One region of the Agarivorans sp. DSG3-1 genome, then DNA from elsewhere that is predicted to be linked to it. Evidence: predicted binding sites of a transcription regulator. Region 1 holds the regulator's gene; the other holds the start of a gene.
The links. Region 1 encodes FliA, which starts transcription of late flagellar genes. Its sites were predicted from a motif close to CTAAAGNTNNNNNNNNNNNNGCCGATA; they were not measured.

Region 1 (7,220 bases):
TCGTATTTCTTTGAAACGTTTAATTGTGCAAGAGCTAATTGGCAGTGAAGCTGAATTGCCGGTTATCACCTTGTCTCCAGACTTGGAGCAGATATTGCATCAATCTATGCAAGCAGCAGGTAATGATGGTGCTGGAATGGAACCTGGTTTGGCAGAGAAGTTACAAGTTTCACTTAACGAAGCCTGCCAAAATCAAGAGTTGGCTGGTCAACCCGCTATTTTGTTAACCTCGGGAATTTTACGCTCAAGTATGTCCCGATTTGTTAAAACAGCGATGCCAGCACTGAGGGTTCTTTCTTATCAAGAAGTACCAGAAGATAAACAAATACGTATTGTGAGCTCAGTAGGGCAGTAGCCTGAAGAGTCTGACAAAAGGAAGGTGAACAGTGAAAATGAAACGCTTTTTTGCGAAAGACATGCGAACTGCATTAGCCGAGGTAAAAGAAACCTTAGGCAGTGATGCGGTAATTATGTCGAATAAAAAGGTCACTGGCGGCATTGAAATTGTTGCTGCAGTTGAACCTTCCAATTTAAAGAACAGTGCTGCAGAGAGCAGCAGAGAGCTGGCGGAAGACAGCGTCAAATTATCGTCCCGGAATCCCGCTGCGGCAAAGAAAGCGCCAACAAACCAGCATCCTGGTCATGATTTTGACGAAAATGCCAGTTTGAAAGATAACTTAACCAATTTCATGCAGCGTCATCAAAAGCGCCAGCAAGAAAACTTGCAGCAATCTACCTTAAAACAGCAGCAACAATCGCAGCGCCCTCGTACCGTTCAAGCACCGCGTTCTTTAGCTCAGCAACAGGGCTGGGTGCAACAAGGTTCTATATCAAGTCAACCAACTCAATCCCGTTCTGCTCAGCAGCCTAAGCAAGATGCTGCTGGAAATGAAGTGGGTGAGTTGAAGAAAGAAATGGCAGCGATGCGCAAGTTACTTGAGCACCAAGTCTCTGGCTTGATGTGGCAAGAAGTTGAGCGTCAAGAACCGGTTCGAGCAATGCTCATTAAGCAATTGCAGCTAGTCGGTTTTGATGAGGACATGGCTGACCAAATCGCCGGTTATATTCCTGAAGAACTTGGTGTGCAAGAAGGCTGGCAGCATTTACGTGAGTTGCTCGCAAACCAACTTCCGGTCGGCCAAGATGAAATTCTGCTTAAAGGCGGTGCAATCGCTTTATTAGGGCCAACGGGCGTGGGAAAAACCACTACTATTGCCAAATTAGCCGCTCAGTTTTCTATGCGTCATGGCGCAGACAGTGTAGCGATGATTACCACCGATACTTACCGAATTGGCGCGCATGAGCAACTTGCTACCTATGGGAAAATTATGGGTTGTGCGGTGCGGGTTGCTAACGATGAAGAAGAACTATCTCAATTATTGTATCAATTTAAAGACAAAAAACTGGTGCTGATTGATACTGCCGGTATGAGCCAACGAGATTTACGTTTACACGAACAACTCGACAAGTTAGTTAAGAATAGCCGTGTGAATATACGTAACTATTTGGTGATGTCAGCTAATGCTCAACGTCGTGTTATTGAAGAAACCGTGAATCAATTCCAGCGAATTCCTCTTGCGGGTACCATACTTACGAAGTTAGATGAAAGCTTGGCCTTAGGCGAGGTTTTAAATGTCACCTTGCGCCACGCTCTGCCAATCAGTTACGTTACGCATGGCCAGCAAGTGCCAGAAGATATTGCAGTTGCCGAGCCAGCCAAGTTAATTGAGCAAGCACTGTCAGTAATTGATACTCAGTCTCAGCAACATTTTTGGTTTAGTGAAACCGAACAGCAGAAGGTTTCAGATGTATTCTAAAGACAACGAATTTGATCAAGCTAGCGGCTTAAGAATGATGCAACAAAAAAATAATGTGAAAGTTATCGCTGTAACCGGTGGTAAAGGTGGTGTTGGTAAAACCAACGTTACCCTAAATATGGGCATTGCTATGGCAGCCCAAGGTAAGCGTGTAATGGTGCTGGATGCCGACTTAGGCTTGGCAAATGTAGATGTACTACTAGGCCTACGCGTAACCAAAAACTTATCGCATGTACTATCAGGCGAGTGCACATTGGATGAAGTGCTCGTAAAGGGGCCCAACGGTATATTAATCGCCCCAGCAACTTCTGGTACGCAATCTATGGTTGAATTGAGCCCGGCAGAGCATGCAGGGTTGATTCGCGCATTTAGTAGCTTGAAAACTCCCATTGATATATTGCTGGTAGATACTGCCGCTGGTATTTCCGATATGGTGCTGAGCTTTGCTAAAGCCTCGCAAGATATCTTGGTTGTGGTTTGTGATGAACCCACATCGATTACTGATGCGTATGCTTTGATTAAACTATTATCTAACAAGCACGGCGTATACAAATTTAAAGTAGTGGCAAACATGGTTCGTAGTCTGAGAGAAGGCCAAGAACTGTTTGCTAAACTCACTCGTGTTACCGATCGCTTTTTAGATGCCACCTTAGAACTCGTATCGTGTATTCCATATGATAACAATGTTCGACTCGCTGTACGTAAACAGCGCGTCGTGGTTGAAGCGTACCCTAAATCTCCCGCTTCTTTAGCCTTTCGCTCTTTAGCGAGTAAAGGAGCTACTTGGCCGATTCCGGAACAAGCTGGTGGCCATTTAGAATTCTTCATCGAGAATCTTCTCGAATTCGGACAACGTAAAAATAGAGAACAGCTTAGTGAATAAAGTTGCCGCTTATGCCAGCGCTAGTGACACTAATGTGTTGGTGGAACGCCATGCAAATTTGGTAAAACGGATAGCGCACCATTTAATGGCGCGCCTACCGGCTAGCGTAATTGTTGATGATCTCATTCAGTCTGGAATGATTGGTCTTATCGAAGCTGCGCGTAATTTTGATGGTACCAAAGGTGCGAGTTTCGAAACCTATGCCGGGATCCGTATTCGTGGCTCAATGCTTGACGAAATTCGTCGTGGTGACTGGGTACCACGTTCTGTGCATAAAAACAGCCGCGCTATCAGTGAAGCTATTAACGCAGTTGAAAAAGAAAAGAATGGTGATGCCAAAGATGCTGAGGTTGCTGCTAAGCTGGGTGTAAGCCTAAGCGAATATCATTCAATGTTGTCTGACGTAAACTGCGGCCGAATTCTTGGTATTGAAGATCTTGGCGTGAGCGAAGATGTTATTTCTAGTGATGAAAGTCGCGAGCAAAATCGACCGTTTGAAGGCTTTGCTAATCAACGCTTTCAACAATCGCTAGCCGACTGCATTAAAGGCTTACCAGAGCGCGAAGCGCTAGTATTATCGCTCTATTATGACGAAGAACTTAATCTTAAAGAAATTGGCGAAGTATTAACCGTAAGCGAGTCAAGAGTCAGTCAAATACATAGCCAAGCGCTTGCTCGAGTCAAAACTCGAATGCGAGATTGGACACAATAGAGAAATTCATCCTTACAAATATGATAAAAGATGGACTAAAATTGTGTTTATTAAGGCATAATATCTTTATTACATAAATTTTTAGCCCGTTTTGAGGCTTGCAAAACATCCTGTTGGGGGACGTACCTTGGATAAAAATATGAAAATTCTGGTTGTTGATGATTTTTCAACAATGAGAAGGATTATTAAAAACCTACTTAGAGATTTAGGTTTCAACAATACTCACGAAGCAGATGACGGTAATACCGCGTTGCCAATGCTTAAAGGTGGGGACTTCGAATTTGTAGTGACCGATTGGAACATGCCGGGTATGGAAGGCATTGATTTATTAAAGAATATTCGTGCCGACGAAAGCTTGTCTCATTTACCTGTGTTAATGGTTACGGCAGAAGCGAAACGCGAACAGATTATTGAAGCCGCACAAGCCGGCGTAAATGGTTATATTGTAAAACCTTTCACAGCTGCCACACTAAAAGAGAAGCTAGATAAGATTTTCGAAAGATTACAATAATAAAGGAAGATGTGTGAGCACTGATACTCCGATCATCTCATTAGCCGATGCCAAAGCTTTGGTGTTGCTACTTGAAGAAGGAAACGTCTCCGAGGCGAATCAATTTGTCAGTGAGCTGTGTGCTCCTAAAGCCAACCTGTTGTTTGACAAAGTTGGTCAGCTCACGCGTCAACTTCACGATTCATTAAATGATTTCAAGCTAGATATTCGTATTAATGAATTGGCTAATCAGGAAATACCTGATGCAAAAGAGCGGTTAAACTATGTAATAGAGATGACCGACCAAGCCGCTAATAAGACCATGGATGCGGTTGAATCTGGCCTCCCTATTGCCGATCAATTAACCAGTGAAATCAACGATATTATGCCTGTTTGGCAAAGTTTGATGGAACGAAGAATTGAAATTGGTCAATTTAAAGCGCTATGTCACCAAATCGATATTTTCCTTAATAGTTCTTCAGCAAATGCCGATAAACTACGAAGTATGTTAACTGAAATATTGATGGCTCAAGATTTTCAAGACTTAACTGGGCAAATGATTCGTAAAGTAATCACCTTAGTTCAAGAAGTTGAAGAAAGTTTAGTGGAAATGCTGACCTTGTTTGGCAATGATAAAGCCGAAGTTATAGAGAAAAAAGCTCCTGCAAAATCGGCCATTGAAGCCGAAGGGCCAATATTAAATAAAGAGCAAAGGGATGACGTTGTTAACGATCAAGATGATGTTGATGACCTGTTATCTAGTTTAGGATTTTAAGGGAGTAGCGCATGTCGTTTGATGTAGATGAAGACATCTTACAAGACTTTCTCGTAGAAGCGGCGGAGATCCTTGAGCAGCTGTCTGAACAGTTGGTTGATTTAGAGAAACGTCCAGATGATAGTGACTTATTAAATGCTATCTTTCGCGGCTTCCATACCGTAAAAGGTGGCGCAGGCTTTTTGTCTCTTACCGAGCTTGTCGATGTTTGTCATGGTGCAGAGAACGTTTTTGACACCTTGCGTAACGGTGGGCGGGGTGTCTCGCCAGAGCTGATGGATGTTATTCTTGAAGCTCTTGATGCTGTTAATGATATGTTTGCTCAAGTGCAGGCTCGCGAACCGTTAACACCAGCTTCTCCTGATATTATTGACCGCCTGCATCATCTTTCTCAACCTGAATCCGCAGATGAAGCTCCAATTGCCGCCGCTGAGCCCGAGCCAGTAGCCGTTCCTGAACCTGTCGCTCCAGCAGCTGATAGTGGGAACATTGATGAAATCAGTGATGATGAGTTTGAACGTTTACTTGACGAGCTTCATGGTAGCGATGCGCCTAAGCCTGCTGCTCCTGCGCCGAGCGCGGCCGCTCCGGCTAGTGACGGTGATATTTCCGATGACGAGTTTGAAAAACTTTTAGATGAGTTACACGGTTCTAAAGCACCTAGTGCAGCAGCGCCCGCTCCAAAAGCTGCCGACCCCGCGCCCGCAACTAGCGGGGAAGAGATTGGCGATGACGAATTTGAAAAGCTATTGGATCAGCTACATGGTGCTGGAAAAGCACCTGACGTTAAGCCAGCCGCTCCAGCCAAGCCCGCAGCAGCTGTCGCGAAACCTCCTGCTGCGGTTAAGCCCGCTGCTCCTGCGAAGCCAGCTGCTAAAGCTGCGCCAGCCAAAGCAGAACCCGCTAAAGCTCCTACCAAGCAAGCTGTACCTCAAGGTGAAACGACTGTTCGTGTTGATACACGTACACTTGACGACATCATGAATATGGTTGGTGAATTGGTATTAGTTCGAAATCGCTTAGTCAGCCTTGGCCTAAATAGTAACGATGAAGACATGTCTAAAGCCACTGCCAATCTAGATGTAGTGACGGCTGACTTGCAAGGCGCGGTAATGAAAACCCGCATGCAACCTATCAAAAAGGTGTTTGGACGTTTTCCTCGAGTAGTACGAGATCTAGCTCGTAGCCTTAAAAAAGATATTAATCTTGAGTTGGTCGGCGAAGAAACTGATTTAGATAAGAACTTAGTTGAAGCTTTGGCCGATCCATTGGTCCACTTAGTCAGAAACTCCGTAGACCACGGTATAGAAATGCCAGATGAGCGAGTGGCTTCAGGCAAACCTCGTACTGGTGTTATTCGTTTATCAGCCTCGCAAGAAGGTGACCACATCCTATTGATGATTGAGGATGATGGCGCAGGTATGAATGCCGATAAGCTTAAATCAATTGCTGTTGAGCGCGGCGTGTTAGATGCCGATGCGGCAGCAAGAATGCCAGATAAAGATGCTTACAGCCTGATTTTTGCGCCAGGTTTCTCAACCAAAACCGAAATTTCTGATATTTCTGGTCGTGGTGTAGGAATGGACGTGGTGAAAACCAGTATTACTCAGCTAAACGGCTCAGTAGATATTGACTCTCACCTTGGTCAAGGCACCACTTTACAGATTAAAGTCCCGTTAACCTTGGCTATTTTGCCTACCTTGATGGTTGATGTAGGTAAACAAACCTTTGCATTGCCATTAACCAGTGTGAACGAAATATTCCACCTAGATTTGACCAAAACCAATGTGGTTGATGGTCAAGAAACGGTTATTGTTCGCGATAAAGCTATCCCGCTTTTCTATTTACAAGATTGGCTGATTAGAAATGGTCAACCTGGTGAACGAAGCTCGCAAGGGCATGTAGTGATTGTTCAGATCGGCCCTCAGCAAGTTGGCTTTGTAGTTGATAACCTTATTGGCCAAGAAGAAGTGGTCATTAAGGCCTTAGATCAATTATTGCAGGGCACGCCTGGCATGGCTGGTGCAACAATCACCAGTGATGGCCGCATTGCATTGATACTTGATATTCCTAGCTTACTAAAACGCTACGCTCGTAAAATGTAAGCGTTGCCTCTAAGAAGAACCGAGAATGGCAATAAAAGTATTAGTAGTTGATGATTCAAGTTTTTTCAGACGTAGAGTTAGCGAAATAATCAACGCAGACTCTACGCTTGAAGTTATTGATACCGCTAAAAATGGCCGAGAAGCTATTGATATGGTTGCTCGGCTAAAGCCCGACGTGATTACCATGGACATAGAAATGCCGGTAATGGACGGCATTACCGCTGTTCGCGAAATCATGGCTAAAAATCCAACGCCCGTTTTAATGTTTTCATCTTTAACGCATGATGGCGCTAAAGCGACCTTAGATGCGCTTGAAGCTGGTGCGCTAGATTTTATCCCTAAAAAGTTTGAAGACATCGCGCGTGATAGAGAAGAAGCCGTTAGTTTATTGCAACAGCGAGTGAAAGCTATTGCACGGCGCCGAGTGGTAGCAAGAAG
Region 2 (7,220 bases), 2.3 Mb from region 1:
ACGTACAGCGAAAGCTTCTGATATTAGCGCGAGAAGCCGGCTTGGAATTGGAGTTGAGCGATATTAGCCTAGAGTCTTTGGTGCCCGAGGATTTAGCTCACTTAGACTTAGAGGCCTTTCTAGATGCCATGTCTGAGTTAGATGAGCCAATGTTGCAAGCGTTTAACGATGCTAAGCGTCAAGGCAAAGTGATTCGCTTTTTAGCGAAAGTAGATGCTAAAGGCCAAGCAGAAGTAGGCTTAGCGGCAATAGACGCTCAGCACCCATTCGCAAATTTAAAACCCTGCGACAATGTATTTGCCATTGAAAGCCAGTGGTATAAGCAAAATCAACTCGTTATCCAAGGCCCTGGCGCGGGTCGAGAAGTGACGGCTGGTGCAATACAAGCCGACCTTGTGAACCTGTGTCAGTTAATGAGCTGAGAACAAAAAAAGGCCTCTTAAAACTTAAGAGGCCAAACAGGATATTAAGGGTGTTTACAAACGTTTGAAGGCAAACCTTCAGTCTAGTTTTAAGGGTTGCTAGAAAACCTTTCTTAAAGTAAGAAATGGCCCTAAGGGCCACTTCTCTAACTTTTACTCACATTTGCTGATCATCATGTTGCCACCGGTTAAAGCGCTGTTGATTTCAAAACTGTAAACGTAGTTACCCGCTTCAGGGATAACAACACTTGATTCAGTACCCGAACCAATCGCAGGAGTCATGGATTGCTCGCTAGCAATTACTGCCACACCGGTTGCAGTTGCAAACTCAGAGCTCCAATCAGAAGCTGCGAACTTGAAGCCAAAAGAAGTAGCTTGGGATTCATTCACTACCACTTGGTAAATGTTGTTTCCTTTATAGCTAAATTTGTGGCTATCAGGTGTAGCACCAAAACCGTCCCCGCCAACATAACTGCCGCGGATCCACATTTCTTTATCTAATGGCCCATTGCCCGCAACATCTGCTGCATTACAATCAGCTAATGGTCCCGTCCCTACAAGCCCTCCGCCGTTTCCTTGCTGAGGACCATCTGCCGTGGCAGAAACTACTTCAAGGAATAGCGATTCAAAACCGTCTATTTGGATGCTATAGCCGCCTGATGCAATATCAATGGTTTCGTTGGTTAGCATGTTACGTAACTGACCATCACTACCAACTTCATCGCCAGTAACGCCAATAGTAAAGCTGTTGGCGCTGGTATTGTTCAGGAACAAGATAGTGTTATCTTCGAATTGTTTGTGATCGAAGAAAACGCTGGCAGCATCATCATGATTAATGGCGGTGCGCTCACCTTTATAAAGAGCTGGATTAGCTGCGCGTAAGGTCATTAGCGAACTAATGTAATCTCGTAAGTCAGCTTGGTTAGCGTCGGCATTAAATACTACTCCGCCTTGTTCGCTAGCCAAGCCTTCAACCTTACCGCTGTTTCGAGCTACGTGGTCATCACAAAGGCCTTGGTCTGCACAAACTGTATTATCTACTTGGTCAGCAAAGTTAGGAACTTCATCTCCAATCTCTTCGCCGTAATACAAGGTGATCGGGCCAGAGTATGCACTTAAAAATGCGTACGCTGCTTTGTGACGATTCCAATACTCTGCTTGATTAGGTTGTGCAATGTCACCGCGTTGCAATAAGTCCCCAAAACGGACTAAGTCATGGTTACCAATAAAGCCATTCGGAACAGCGTGACTTGGGTTAGCTATTTGTCCATTAAAGGCCGCGTTCAAGTTAGTGGCATCTCTGCCGCCACTGCCACTCTCTTCTACCGCATAGGTTTGAGTGATGCTATAGCGCATTGGGAAGTCAAATGCTGAACAAACACCCGGAGTAGCTTCAGGTCCGTAACCATCTTCACGGATCTGGTTACCACCGCCATCCCAAATTTCGGCGACCATATATGCCAGAGGGTTCACGGTTTCACTATTCATGGTGTAAGTTGTTGCTTTAGAGGCGTCTTCTACCGCTTTACGAATCTCACCCCAAGCACCAATTGGTACTTGGTAAGCTTGGTCTAAACGCCAGCCATCAATACCTAGTTCTGTCACCCAGTAGCTAGCGACTTCTTTATAAAACTCTAAAGTGTCGTTATCAGTACCCGGGTAGCTCACTGGGTTGTCGCTTCCTGACGGCGTTAAACCGTTCGGAGAAGGTGTAACGTTGCCTTTGTGATGACCAAATACGCCATCAAAAAACACGTACATGCCGCGAGCGTGAGCTTCATCAACTAAAGTGCGCGCTTGTTCCATGGTGCCAAAATTTGGATCAATGGCGAAGTAGTTGCGGGTGAAGTAGCCGGTAGCGTCTAGTTTAGAATCACCTTGAGAATCAAAGATAGGTGTCATCCAAACTGCATTCATGCCAAGGTCTTGAATGTAATCTAGAGAATCGATAATTCCTTGCAAGTCACCTTTGTGGTGGCTAGTGCCGTAACCGTCATTATAGTCGTGACTAGAATCACCATCGATAAATGCTTCGGTCATTACCTGGTATATACGTAGTTCTTTGGCTTTTTCATAAATAGCAGCATCACAGGCGTATGCTTGGTATTCATAATCTGGAACAGTAGGTGTGCCACCGCCGTCACTACCACCGCCGCCACAAGCGCTTAAACCGAATACTACTGCCATTGAGATGGCGCTTTTCGACCAATTCATTATTCATCCTTGCTAGGTACGTCTTATATAGATTGAGTTAATCACAGCGCAGCAAGGCTGGATACTTGGTATCGTTTTCAGGTTGATGGAATATTGACCTAGCTCGCATCTTTGGTTTTATTGAGATTATTGTTTTTTTATGAAATGCTTTTCAGTGAAAAATTCCTGAGTTGTATCATTTTGTGGTTAAAAGCTTGGCTTTAAGTTAAAGCTAATCTTCGATTTGGGTTTTATTCAGCTCGCGGTATGATGGTGCTGTTAAAATAAAGGGAAAACTATGAGTGGCGTTAGAGCGCAGCAAAAAGAAAAAACCCGTAGATCAATTATTGATGCTGCGTTTAGCCAACTAAGTGCTGAGCGCAGTTTATCGAGCCTGAGCTTACGCGAGGTGGCAAGAGAAGCAGGAATTGCACCGACGTCTTTTTATCGCCATTTTTCCGATATGGAAGAATTAGGCCTAACCTTAGTTGATGAAGGAGGCTTAACTCTGCGACAACTTATGCGTCAAGCACGGCAACGCATTATTGCCACTGGGGGGAGCGTTATTGGGACCTCGGTAGATACTTTTATGGAGTTTGTTTATAACAATCCCAATATTTTTCGATTGTTGCTGCGAGAGCGTTCTGGGACTTCACCAGCGTTTAGAGCGGCAGTAGCACGAGAGATTGCCCATTTTATCGCGGAACTGACCGACTATTTAGAGCACCAATATAAGTGCCCGCGAGATGATGCCCAGATGCAAGCTGAAGCGATGGTGATTTTAGTCTTCAATGCCGGAGCATCGGCTTTAGATCTGGCCGAGTTCGATAGGCAAGTGTTGGCAGACAAAACGGTTAAGCAGTTGCGTATAGTGGCTAAAGGTGCAGCGTTATATAATCGTACTCAAGCATTAAGCTAAGAGGTATATATGAAGGTAAAAAAGTGGCTATTGTTATTAGCGTTTATCGCAGGTTTGTGTGGCAATGCTAGTCTGGCTTTACTCACAGTGCCGGAATTGACGTTTTCAGTATTTCCGATTATTGCCTTTGTGCTGTCAATAATGCAGCTGTATCAACTTTATATGGAAAAAGATCTTAGCGAAGACTCTCCGCTGATGGGAGTCGCGGCCTTTTTGTTAGGTGCATTAGGCTATTCGGCTATGCTGCGGGCGCAGTTTCCAGACATAGGCAGTAACTTAGTGTTGTTGCTGATTTGCCTATTTATTGGCTTATGGCTTATGTTCAAACTCGGCGGTTTTAAGCGTTAGTTTTGGTTGCTTGGCTTTACTGGTTTATTGCAGGTAGGTCTACCAGTTGCTTTGTAACTATTATCGCCTGCCTTTTGAGCATATGATAAATTCGTTCACCACCCAAAAGCTCCGGTACTTTGCCGTTGGAGGCTACCAACCCTTCACCTATTGATAAGGCATTTGAGGCAAAAACCGCTGTAACGAGGTAGGTAAGTTTCTGGCTGTTTAGCGAATTTATCGGCGCTTTGTTGGTTAACAATGTACCAATCGGCATTATTCCCGCTAACCAAGTATTTTTTCCTTGAAGGATCCCTCGGTGGTCTTGTTGTGCATGACTCAAACTATCCAATCTACCCTCTGCTTCGTCACTCCAATATAGGGTGTGCTCGCAGGTTCTGCCGCTAAGCTAAAAAAGCTGAATATAGTGACTAGAGTAGCAAAAGAGCAAGGGTGCATAAGCAATCCTTACTTAAATGGATCTTTTTTACTGTGGGCTGAGCGGGGAGAGTTGGCTTTTCAGTGTCTCAAGCAACAGCGATTAAGATGCATTAATCGCTGTTGCTGGCTGGGTTTAACGGCGTTGTAAGTAGACGCCAACCTCTATGTGGTCGGTATAAGGGAACTGATCGAACAAAGCCCAATGGCTAATCTGGTGAGTTTTACTGAGTTCGCCAAGGTTGTTGTACAAGGTATTAGGGTTACAAGAAATATACACAATGTTGTCGTAAGCTTGCACCATGCCTAACGTAGCGTCGTCTAGTCCCGCACGTGGTGGGTCAACCAAAATGGTATCACATTGATAACTACTTAAATCCACATCGGCTTCTTGTAAGCGGCGAAACTCCCGCTCACCTAACATAGCTTGGGTAAATTCTTCTGCAGACAAACGTAAAATTTTCACGTTATCTATTTGATTCACTTTTATATTGTATTGCGCAGCCTGCACCGAGGGTTTGGCTATTTCGGTGGCCAGTACTCGATTAAAGTTTTTCGCCAGGGCCAGTGAGAAATTACCGTTGCCGCAATACAGTTCCAGCAAGTCACCTTGGCTAGCACTAGTGGCGTTTTGCGCCCAATCTAGCATGTGCTGATTCACTACTGCATTAGGTTGGGTGAAGCTATTTTCTATTTGTTGGTAAACAATCTCTTTGCCATTTACCGTTAGCACTTCATCGACGCGATCATCGCTTAAGCACATTTTTTGTTTGCGTGAGCGGCCAATTAGCTGAATCGAAAACTGTTGGCTCAGTTCGGCTTTAAGCTGTTCCGCCGCAAGTCGCCAGCTTTCATCTATCGGCTTATGGTAGAGCAGGCTTACGATCGCCTCGCCGCTCAAGGTTGACAGAAAATCTACCTGGAACAACTTGTGGCGCAATAGCGTGTTGCTTTTTAGCTTTTCAACCAATAACGGCATGAGTTGATTGATGATCTCACTCGCTGGTGGAAAAGTATCTACCCTAAACTTCTGCTTGGTCTTTTGAGCAAACATAATGTAATAGAGGTCGTCGCCCTCGTGCCATACGCGAAACTCGGCGCGCATACGGTAGTGTTTCGTCGGAGATGCGAACACACTTGGCTCGGGTGGAGAAAACTCGGCAAATTGTTCGCGACGTTTAGCGACTTTCTCGGCCAAGAGTTCTTGGTACTGTTCTGGGTAGTATGCGATAGCGCTCATGGCCGCTCCTGTGTTCTAGCAAGGAGCGCAATTTAAAGGCGCATGGCTTGCTTGTCCAGTTTATCTACAATAATAGTGATAAAATTTCTAAAGTTTTAAATTTGGTCGCCGATAAGCTGTGACTAGGGTAAATCCATGGAGGCTTTATGAACGAACTAAATGGCTTGGGTAAAACACCCGTGCAGCAATATGCCGAGCGCCTATTGCAACAGTCTGCGCCGGCGATCGAGAAAAGGAATAATCTCGCCGACGACAAGGCAAGCCTAAATCAACAAGGTGCTGTAGCCAGCCATGTATTGTTGAGTTCAATAGAAAAACACACTTTGTCGATGGCCACGGGCGGCGTTAGCTTACCTAAGCCGCAGCAAGTGAGTGTGTTTGATGCCGAAGAAGTGGCGAGAAATGTACTTAACTTTGTTGCTAGCTCTTTATATAGCGCAAAGCAATCTGGGATGTCGGAAGATAAATTGGCCGAGATGATGGCTCAAGCCCGTAAAGGTGTAGATATTGGCTTTGAAGGCGCTCGAGAAGAGCTAAGTGATGCGGGGATCCTTAACGAAGAGCTCGAGAAAGGCATCGATAAAAGTTATGACTTGATTCAAGACGGCCTAGAGAAAATAGAAGAGGGTGATTACGAGATTCAATCAGCACCTATTGCCAGCCAATTGGCCATGTCTAGTTCGCAATCTGCTAGCATGCAGTTAGAAACAGCGGAAGGCGATAAGGTCACTATTAGTTACGGCTCGCAATTAGCGGCAAGTTATAGCGAAAGTGGTTCGTCCTATCAGGCATCATTTGCGTCTCAGCAGCAATTTAGCTTCTCTGTTGAAGGTGATTTAAATGAAGATGAACTGGCAGCGATAGCCGATCTAATTAAGCAAGTCGACGAAGTAGGTCAGCAGTTCTTCTCTGGTGACTTAGATAAGGCTTTTGATCAAGCGCTAACGATTGGTTTTGATGAGCAGCAGCTAGTGGGTTTTGCGGTCAATTTTCAGCAGCAACAAAGTATCGCGGTGAGCCAAGCTTATCAGCAGGCCGATGACAAAGCGGCTGGTGGATCCGATTTAGTGCCCGATCTCAGCCAGTTCTTAAGTTCTTGGCAAGATATTCAAGCTAAAGTGAGCGCGTTGTTTGCTCAGCCAGAGTCTACAACAGAAACCTTACTTGCTGGTATTTTACCGGTGTCTAGCCCAAGTGAAGAGAATGACAAACAAGCTGATATAGAACGCTTTAAAGGTTTCGCTGACAGAATGGCTGAGGCTTTGGCGATGTTTAATAACACTCCGCCTAATCAAGCGAACGAAAACGCCAATATTAGTTAATTTCATGTAGAGAAAAAGCCAGCCATTTTGTGCTATTAATCACATTAATGCTGGCTTATAATCTCGCCCGCTGTGGTGCTTAAGTAAGCGAAACTTAGGCTTAATAGGGAATCTGGTGGAACTCCAGAACTGACGCGCAGCGGTAAAGAGGAACGAAAGCTCAAGGATTGGCCCTTTCCAAGGATCACCAGACACTGCTTGTTTAGCCAAGCGGGAAGTCGTAGCCGTAGTACATGTAACCTGCCTCTAAGTCCGAATACCTGCCACATCGCACATGCTTACAATAGCAAAGTACTACGCGACGATTAGGATACATCGATGAAGAAGTTCATATTACTGGCTGCAGTTGCGCCAGCTTT

Region 2: the regulator FliA is predicted to act here: its motif matches at 5,627-5,653, upstream of ACLD71_RS07915 (DUF5610 domain-containing protein).

The regions. Positions count from the first base shown of each region.
Region 1 is NZ_CP177241.1:4,178,209-4,185,428, reverse strand. Features, by position in the region: gene flhA (flagellar biosynthesis protein FlhA) at 1-355, shown strand, start outside; gene flhF (flagellar biosynthesis protein FlhF) at 393-1,817, shown strand; gene ACLD71_RS19415 (MinD/ParA family protein) at 1,807-2,700, shown strand; gene ACLD71_RS19410 (RNA polymerase sigma factor FliA) at 2,693-3,412, shown strand; gene cheY (chemotaxis response regulator CheY) at 3,540-3,923, shown strand; gene ACLD71_RS19400 (protein phosphatase CheZ) at 3,937-4,677, shown strand; gene ACLD71_RS19395 (chemotaxis protein CheA) at 4,689-6,782, shown strand; gene ACLD71_RS19390 (protein-glutamate methylesterase/protein-glutamine glutaminase) at 6,808-7,220, shown strand, end outside.
Region 2 is NZ_CP177241.1:1,675,382-1,682,601, forward strand. Features, by position in the region: gene metL (bifunctional aspartate kinase/homoserine dehydrogenase II) at 1-422, shown strand, start outside; gene ACLD71_RS07890 (alpha-amylase family glycosyl hydrolase) at 576-2,636, opposite strand; gene fabR (HTH-type transcriptional repressor FabR) at 2,914-3,534, shown strand; gene ACLD71_RS07900 (DUF1422 family protein) at 3,544-3,882, shown strand; gene ACLD71_RS07905 (hypothetical protein) at 3,899-4,213, opposite strand; gene trmA (tRNA (uridine(54)-C5)-methyltransferase TrmA) at 4,436-5,539, opposite strand; gene ACLD71_RS07915 (DUF5610 domain-containing protein) at 5,686-6,861, shown strand; cobalamin riboswitch at 6,918-7,144, shown strand; gene ACLD71_RS07920 (TonB-dependent receptor domain-containing protein) at 7,180-7,220, shown strand, end outside.